One region of the Paramicrobacterium agarici genome, then DNA from elsewhere that is predicted to be linked to it. Evidence: predicted binding sites of a transcription regulator. Region 1 holds the regulator's gene; the other holds the start of a gene.
What was found. The regulator LexA, encoded in region 1, represses DNA repair genes until DNA is damaged. The targets are predictions, from matches to a motif close to TCGAACANNTGTTCGA.
Positions count from the first base shown of each region.

Region 2: a site for LexA is predicted at 1,906-1,921, ahead of ATJ78_RS13235 (HNH endonuclease signature motif containing protein). Genes of this name have one in related genera too.

Region 1 covers NZ_PDJE01000001.1:2,012,785-2,017,202, forward strand. The annotation lists gene ATJ78_RS09860 (class I SAM-dependent methyltransferase) at 1-97, opposite strand, end outside; gene hflX (GTPase HflX) at 143-1,645, shown strand; gene lexA (transcriptional repressor LexA) at 1,649-2,320, opposite strand; gene ATJ78_RS09875 (hypothetical protein) at 2,571-2,915, shown strand; gene ATJ78_RS09880 (histidinol-phosphate transaminase) at 2,932-4,008, shown strand; gene hisB (imidazoleglycerol-phosphate dehydratase HisB) at 4,011-4,418, shown strand, end outside.
Region 2 covers NZ_PDJE01000001.1:2,702,564-2,706,981, reverse strand. The annotation lists gene ATJ78_RS13240 (TetR/AcrR family transcriptional regulator) at 1-3, shown strand, start outside; gene ATJ78_RS13235 (HNH endonuclease signature motif containing protein) at 281-1,840, opposite strand; glycine riboswitch at 2,050-2,137, shown strand; glycine riboswitch at 2,138-2,228, shown strand; gene gcvT (glycine cleavage system aminomethyltransferase GcvT) at 2,273-3,406, shown strand; gene gcvH (glycine cleavage system protein GcvH) at 3,412-3,786, shown strand; gene gcvP (aminomethyl-transferring glycine dehydrogenase) at 3,705-4,418, shown strand, end outside.

The sequences.
Region 1 (4,418 bases):
TCGTCACTCGACGCGGGGCTCCGGCGAGATCGACGGTGACGTTCTTGATCTTGAGCTCGCTTTCGGGGCTCTGCGAGAAATAATGATCGCCGGTCATAATTAGGTACGCTATCGCAGGCGTCCGACACTAGGGTTAATGCTGATGGCTGAATTTGACGAACACCCCGACGAGGACGACACTCTCGACCGCATCCTCGCGACGGGTGACGCTCGCGCCTATTCCGTGTTCGGCCGGGCACAAGCGCTTCAAGATGACGCGAGCGAGTCGACGTCAGACGGTGACCAGTTCGACAGAGAGGAGCGTCGGGCACTTCGTCGCGTTTCCGGGCTCTCCACGGAGCTCGAGGACGTCACGGAAGTCGAATACCGACAGCTCCGCCTCGAGAACGTGGTTCTCATCGGTGTCTTCCCTCAGGGCTCACTCGAAGACGCGGAGAACTCGCTTCGTGAGCTGTCGGCACTCGCGGAGACCGCTGGCGCTGTCGTTCTCGACGGCCTTCTGCAGCGACGGCCGCACCCAGACCCTGGCACGTACCTCGGACGCGGTAAGGCGGAGGAGCTGCGTGACGTCGTCCGCTCGCTGAATGCCGACACGGTCATCGCTGATACGGAACTCGCTCCGAGCCAACGCCGAGCACTTGAGGACGTCGTCAAGGTCAAGGTGATCGACAGAACCGCCGTGATTCTCGACATCTTCAGCCAGCATGCTAAGAGCAGAGAGGGCAAAGCGCAGGTCGAACTTGCTCAACTCGAGTATCTGCTCCCGCGGTTGCGGGGCTGGGGCGAATCGATGAGCAGGCAGGCCGGAGGCCAAGTCGGAGGCGCTGGCGCGGGCATGGGGTCCCGTGGCCCTGGTGAGACGAAAATCGAGCTGGATAGACGGCGCATCCACAGTCGCATGGCGCGACTGCGCAAGCAGATCAAGAGCTTTGCGCCGTCACGTGAGGCGAAGCGGGCCAATCGGTCGCGATTCGCGGTGCCGTCGGTTGCAATCGTCGGCTATACGAACGCCGGCAAGTCGAGTCTCCTCAACCGGATCACGCGCGCGGGCGTGCTCGTCGAGAACGCCCTGTTCGCCACGCTTGATTCCACGACCCGGCGCACGCGCACCGACGATGGGCGCGAATACACGCTGTCCGACACCGTCGGGTTCGTGAGGAATCTCCCTCACCAGCTCGTTGAGGCATTCCGCTCGACGCTCGAGGAAGTCACCTATGCCGATCTGATCGTTCACGTCGTGGACGCATCACATCCTGATCCCGCTGCGCAAATCGCGACGGTTCATGACGTCGTCGGCGACGTCGGTTCGCGCGAGACCCCGGAGATCATCGTCTTCAACAAATCTGATTTGATCGACGAGGATCAACGGCTTCTGCTGCGAGGGCTCGCGCCCGACGCGGTCTTCGTGTCAGCACGAACTGGAGAAGGAATCGAGCGTGTACTCGAGGCGATCGAAGACAAACTGCCTCACCCGCCCGTCGATGTCACGCTGCTCGTCCCCTATGACCGGGGAGACGTGATCTCTATGCTGCACCGGCGTGGCGAGGTCGCGACGATCGACTATCGCGAAGATGGAACCTTCGTGAAAGCGTCGGTCTCTGAAGAGATCGCGGCACAAGTCACCGAGTTCGCGGTCGAGGCCTGATCGTCACACGGAGCGAAGCACCGCGACGACCTTTCCGAGAATCTCAGAGTGGTCGCCGAGGATGGGCTCGAAAGCTGTGTTGCGGGGAAGCAGCCAGGTGTGTCCGTCCCGCTGGCGGAAAACCTTGACCGTGGCTTCCTCGTCAAGCATCGCGGCGACGATGTCACCGTTCTCGGCCGTGGACTGCTGACGCACGACGACCCAATCGCCGTCGCAGATTGCAGCGTCGATCATGGATTCGCCTTTGACGTGAAGCATGAAGAGCTCTCCCTTGCCGACGAGCTGCCGGGGGAGGGGGAACACTTCCTCGACCTGCTGCTCCGCGGTAATGGGCATGCCCGCTGCAATATTGCCGACGAGTGGAACCATCGTGGCGTCGCCGACCGGGCGTGACGTCTCTCCGACATCGGCGGTCTGGGGAAGGTCGATGAGGACTTCGAGAGCGCGGGGCCGATTAGGGTCACGTCGTAGGTAGCCGCTCAGTTCCAGTTGGTTCAGCTGGTGCGTCACGCTCGAAAGGGAAGCAAGGCCGACAGCATCTCCGATCTCGCGCATGCTCGGCGGATAGCCGTTCTGCGACACGGTGCGCTGGATGAACTCGAGAATGGCGCGCTGCTTTTCACTCAGATTCTTTCGGCGACGGGTCTGCGTCTTCTTCGTCGTGTCCTGTGCCATTCCTCTACTCCTGTCGCCTCACGAGCCCGATGTCGGTGGCTCATGGTGATGTGTTCCCTGTGATCGAAACTGTATCCGCTGCCGAGTGCCGAGGCAAACATCTATTCGAGTGTGTCGCGGATTCGGGTGCGAAAATACCGAAAAGACGGTTGACAGTTCGAAACATCGAAGATAGGTTGGGAACACAGGTTCGTTTCGGCCTTCACCGGCCTGAGGGCCGAAACGAACCCGTCAACGAAGGAGCAGACAGATGAGCACTCAGCAGACCGACGCAACCGTGCGGCTTCGCCTCACGAGACGCGGCCGGGCCGTCGTTACGGCGCTGGCCTCACTTCCGCTCGTGCTCGGCGTCGGTTACGGAGCCATGCACGCGGCTTCGGCTGCCGCAACGAACGACGAATCATCGTCGACTTTCGAATACGTGACTGTGACAAGCGGTGAATCGCTGTGGATGCTGGCTGAACGCATCGCTCCGGAGCATGACCCGCGTGAGGTCGTTGCGGAGATCGTCGACCTCAACCAGTTGGGCACCTCATCGGTGTCGTCGGGGGAGCGGATCGCGATTCCATCACAGTACGAGGTCGAAGCGCAGTAGCCCATACGATGGTGGGGTGACCAGTTTGGATGACCTCCCCCTCCGTGACAACCTCCGAGGGCGCACCCCTTACGGGGCGCCGCAGGCTCCCGTTCCCGTGGCGCTGAACGTCAACGAGAACACCCACGGGATCCCCGAGGCTGTCGCCCATGACATCGTCGCATCCGTCGCGGCATCGATCATCGGCCTGAATCGCTATCCTGACCGTGAGTTCACGGATCTGCGCCGCGATTTCGCGGACTACCTCGGTCACGGCCTCACCGCGGAGAACATCTGGGCTGCGAATGGGTCGAACGAGGTGCTCCAGCAGATTCTGCTGGCCTTCGGCGGTCCAGGCCGCACGCTTCTCGGGTTCACACCCACCTATTCCATGTACCCCCTGCTCTCGTCGGGGACAAGCACGAGCTGGGTTGCACGTGAACGTGAGCCGGACTTCGAGCTCTCCGGAGAGTATCTCGCTCGCGTCATCGCCGAGGAGACTCCCGACATCGTGGTGCTGTGTGCGCCGAATAACCCGACGGGAACACCGCTCGAACTCGACGCGATTCGTGCCGCCTACGAGGCGGCTCCGGGCATCGTGATCGTCGACGAGGCATACGCGGAGTTTTCGGATCCCGCCACTCCCAGCGCCCTCGAACTGCTCCCGGGGCGTCCTCGACTCATCGTCTCGCGCACAATGAGCAAAGCCTTCGCGTTCGCGGGAGCGCGCGTGGGCTACCTCGCGGCGGACCCGGTGATCGCCGACGCCCTGAGGCTCGTGAGGCTCCCCTATCACCTGTCGGCATTGACGCAGGCGGCCGCGCGGGCGGCGCTGCGGCACTCCGACGCTATGCTCGCCGTAGTCGACGACATCCGTGGGCAGCGAGAGCGCATCTCGGCGGGCCTCTCGGCGCTCGGATTCAAGCCGTATCGTTCCGGCAGCAATTTCGTCTTCTTCGGCGGCGTCGACGACACAGACAAGCTATTCCGGCAGCTGTTCGAACGCGGCATCCTCATCAGAGACATCGGCATCCCGGGTCACATGCGCGTTACTGCGGGCACCGAAGCTGAGACATCTGCGTTCCTCGATGCGATGTCCGCACTACGATCATGAGTATGAATTCTTCACGGGTCGCCCGTATCCAGCGCGAAACCAGCGAGTCGTCGATCGATCTGCGGATTGACCTGGACGGCTCCGGCACGAGCGACATTTCCACGTCCGTGCCCTTCTTCGACCACCTGCTGACGGCGTTCGCCAAGCACTCGCTCACGGATCTTACCGTTCGTGCGACCGGTGACATCGACATCGACGTTCACCACACCGTGGAGGACATCGGGATTGCTCTCGGCAGGGCGATTCGCGAGGCTCTCGGAACGAAAGAGGGTATCTCCCGGTACGGCGATGCCCTCGTGCCCCTGGACGAAGCACTCGCGCAGGCCGTCGTCGACATCTCTGGACGACCGTATCTTGTTCACGGTGGCGAGCCGGCTGGGTTTGAACTTCACCTCATCGGCGGACACTTC
Region 2 (4,418 bases), 690 kb from region 1:
TGAGTGCCGACTGCGATGGCAGCGCTAATCGCTCCGGCAATGCCCATTGCCCGGGCAGCGCTGATCGCTCCGGCAATGCCCATTGCCCGGGCAGCGCTGATCGCTCTGGCGGCTTTCGTCGCTCAGGTTTGGGATAGCGTTGACCGCCCGAGCAGTGGCTCTGCTCAGGTTCAGGCCCAGGAACTTCCCTTAGCGCCTCCCCGGTGCGGTCCTGCAAAACTGGCAGGCAGTGCCGCCGACGACATCGTCGGCCAGCCCATGGTCGGCCGGGGATGGCTCGTCAGAACAGGGGTTCTTCGGGTAGCGCCTCCCGCTGATCATCATCTGCTGCGGCCTCGCCGCTCACCGTCGCCTTGTCCTCGGCGCCCGTCTTCAGGAATTGGACGTTGGAGGTGCGTGGCACCTGGTAGGTGATGCCGAGTGGTGAGACCCATTCGATCCGGTCGCCGTCGGTGTGGACCTGCCACATGGTGTGGTGTCGGAGCATGTGGTGCTGTTCGCATCCGGGCTGCAGATTCGACAACTTTGTTTCGCCTCCGTGTTGCCATTGTTCGATGTGATCCAGGTCACAGATCGTGGCAGGCCTGTCGCAGCCGATGCCGGTGCACGTTTCATCGCGCAGTCGCACGGTTCGTTTCAGATCCGCCGGCACCGCATAACTGTCACGCCCCACCGACAGCACCGCCCCGGTCTCCGGGTGCGTCAACAACCGGGTGAAACTCGGTGCCCGTGCCGCCAACTCGCGTGCGATGTCGGGGGCGATGGGGCCGTATCCGTCCAACTGCCCCGGCTCGTTGGAGTGTCCGAGCAACGTCATGACGGGGACGGTGACATGCACGGTCGGACGAATCCCACCCAGACGGTCAGCGCCCACCCCGGACGCACCAACACCGGGTTTAGGCCCGTCGGTGGTGAAGCCTTTCATCAGGGCATCAGTGACAGCATCTGCTTCGATCTGCGCCAGTGTGCGGTCGTCGCCGGCGGTTTTCAATGCCCGCGCCGTCCGCGTGGCCGCATTCACAAGGCTCTGCACCACCTCGACCGGACCATACAAAGACAGGACTGCCATGCCGTCTTGGGTGCCGTAACACTCCACCCGACGCTGCTTCACCGCCTCCGTGCGACGTTCCGTGATCGTCTCCGGAAACAAACCCTCCCGAATCTTGACCGCAGCACGAGCAAACTGCGTCGCCGACTGCACCATTGCTTTCGGCAGTGCTTCCGCTTCGAACGCGGCCGCCTCACCAGCATCGAGACTGACGGCTTGACGCAGCATCGCGTCGACATGCTGCCGCGTAATCTCACCAGCCTCTAAAGCGCCGAATGTTGACGAGAGCTTCTCGCACAGCAACTCGGCATCGTTGAGCAGGCCTTGCGCGTGACCCTTCGTGACACCGATCGCCGCACCGATCTCCTGCGCCAAAGAAGACCGCACCCACCCCTCAGCCTCCGCGTCAAGATCCGCCTGCGTTGCCCCATCCCGCATCGGAATGAACACGCCCGGGTGTGCCAAAGCGTCCTGCAGCATCCCGTAGATGCCGCGCATGCGCGACGCTTCCGCCGCCGAGATCGCACGAGAATCAGCAACAACACCATCCAACTGCTCACGCAACGCGCTCGCTACAGCATCCGCTCCAGAGGGCTGCGGCGACTGATCCGAGCCGGTCGTCTCTGGTTCGGATTCCGCATGTGCCGACTCGTCAGGCTCGGATTCTTCGAATCGAGGATCGCCCCATGGCTGCTCGTTCGAATCTGTCGGCGGCGGTCGATATAACTCATCTCTCCCATCCGCCGGACCCCAATTGCCCGGGTCCGGAGGGGAATCTCTGAACTCATCCATGCACCAATTCCACCACGAACCACCGACATTTATTCGAGAAAGACTATGAATGTGGATAACTTGGCTCGAACGTGTGTTCTCTTCGATCCTGTGGAGAAGTGACGAGCGAAGGGGTGCCCGCGATAACCGGGCAGAGACCCCGACAGAGTCTCCATCGAGTTTCGTCGCGCAGCAAGATAAGCTGTGCGTGCAACCGAATACTGGGCCGCACGCACGATGCGGGAGAGCTCGATACGTCGAGCACCGAAGGAGCAAGCCTCCCCGCCAATCTCTCAGGTCTCATACCGCATCGATCTGGCCACTCTGAAAAGCGGAGCGACTGCTCCCGCCCACGGTGAAAGTCGCTCAGCAGCGGCGAAGCTCTCAGGCTCATGACAGAGGGGGAGTTCCCATACCTTCGCACGCTGTGCAGACAGCGACATTGGAGAACTCGTGCCCGACAACGATCAGTCACCCACACTCGCGGATGCCCCGCGTCACAGCCCCTTGTACGACGTGCATTCGGCTCTCGGCGCCACGTTCACCGACTTCGCCGGCTGGCAGATGCCGGTGCGCTACTCGAGTGATCTGGCCGAGCACAAAGCCGTACGCGAGGCGGCTGGAATCTTCGACATCTCGCACATGGCCGAATTCACGGTCACCGGCGCTGAGGCCGGCGACTTTCTCGATTACGCACTGGCCGGGCGGCTCTCTGCCCTGAAAGTGGGCCGCGCAAAGTATTCGTTGCTTCTCACTGAGCACGGCGGCGTCATCGATGACGTCATCGTTTACCGGCTCAATGATGCCGAGTACCTGATCATTTCAAATGCAGGCAACAGGGATGCTGTCAGCACAACGCTCTCAACGCGTACCTCCGGCTTCGATGCCGCCGTCGCCGACGTGAGCGACAACTACGCTCTCATCGCCGTGCAAGGCCCGCGTGCCGAAGAGATCCTCGCCGCGACCGCAGACATCACAGACCTCGGCGTGCCGTGGCACGAACAGAAGTATTTCGCCTGGGCCAACGCGTCGTTCCGGGGGTCGCCGCTGCTGCTCGCGCGCACCGGTTACACCGGCGAAGACGGGTTTGAGCTGCTCGTTGCCGCAGACGCGGCCGCCGACCTGTGGAACGCCGTTTCCGAAGCCGGCGAGTCGCACGGTCTCGTCCCAGCAGGACTCGCGGCCCGCGATTCGCTGCGCCTCGAAGCAGGCATGCCCCTGTACGGTCACGAACTGTCGCGCGACACCAAGCCGGCGCAGGCGGGTCTCGGTCGCGTCGTGGTGACGGCGAAAGACGCATTCGTCGGCAAAGACGCCGTCACGCCTGACGACGACGCGCGCGTGCTGGTCGGCCTGGTCTCAGAAGGGCGTCGTGCAGGCCGCGCGGGATACACCGTGCTTGCCGGCGACTCCGAAGTCGGCGCTGTGACCAGCGGCATCCTTTCGCCCACCCTCGGACACCCGATTGCCATGGCCTTTGTCGACCGGGCACAGGCCGAGCCGGGCACAGCACTCGACATCGAAGTGCGCGGCAAGCGCATTCCCGCCACCGTAACCACCCTGCCTTTCTACTCACGGAAGAAGTGAACGTCATGACCGACACCAGCGCACTGTCCTATACCGAAGATCACGAGTGGCTCCGCATCGAGGGATCCTCTGTCACCGTCGGCATCACCGACTATGCCGCGGAGCAGCTCGGCGACGTCGTGTTCGTTGAGCTGCCCGACGTCGGCGACGAGGTCGAGGCAGGCACGGTCGTGGGCGAAATCGAGTCGACGAAGTCCGTCGGCGAGCTCTTCGCACCCGCGACCGGAACCGTCACCGCCATCAACGATGCCGTGGTTGACGACCCGTCGCTCGTCAACTCCAGCCCGTTCGATCAGGGATGGATGCTGACGATCGACGTTCCCGAACTGCCCGAGGGCCTGCTCGACGCCGACGCATACGCGAAGCTGGTGAGCGAGTGACCGGCCCCGTCGGCGACGTCTTCGCCGACCGCCACATCGGCATCGACGAGTCTGCGCGGCAGCAGATGCTGTCGACGCTCGGGTTCGAGAGCATGGACGATCTCGTCAGCTCGGCGATACCCCCGGGCATCCGTGTCGACGAGAGCCTCGAAAGCCTGATTCCGGATGCTGCGTCAGAACGCGAGGCTCTCGCGGAGCTGCGCGCCCTCGCAAACAAGAACACGGTGCGCACGAGCCTCATCGGCCAGGGATACTACGACACTGTTACGCCAGCCGTCATCACGCGCAACGTGCTCGAGAACCCGTCGTGGTACACCGCGTATACGCCGTATCAGCCCGAGATCTCGCAGGGCCGGCTCGAAGCACTCATCAACTTTCAGACCATGGTCACCGACCTCACCGGTCTCGACACGGCAAATGCCTCGATGCTCGACGAGGGCACGGCAGTGGTCGAAGGGATGCTGCTGGCGCGACGCGCGTCGAAATCGACGTCGAACGTCTTCGTCGCGGACGCCGACGCATTTCCGCAGACACTCGCGCTGCTCAAAGCGCGTGCCACGGCTGTCGGCATCGAACTTGTCGTCGCCGATCTGCGCGGGGGAGTAGAGCTGCCGGAGCACTTCGGCGTCTTC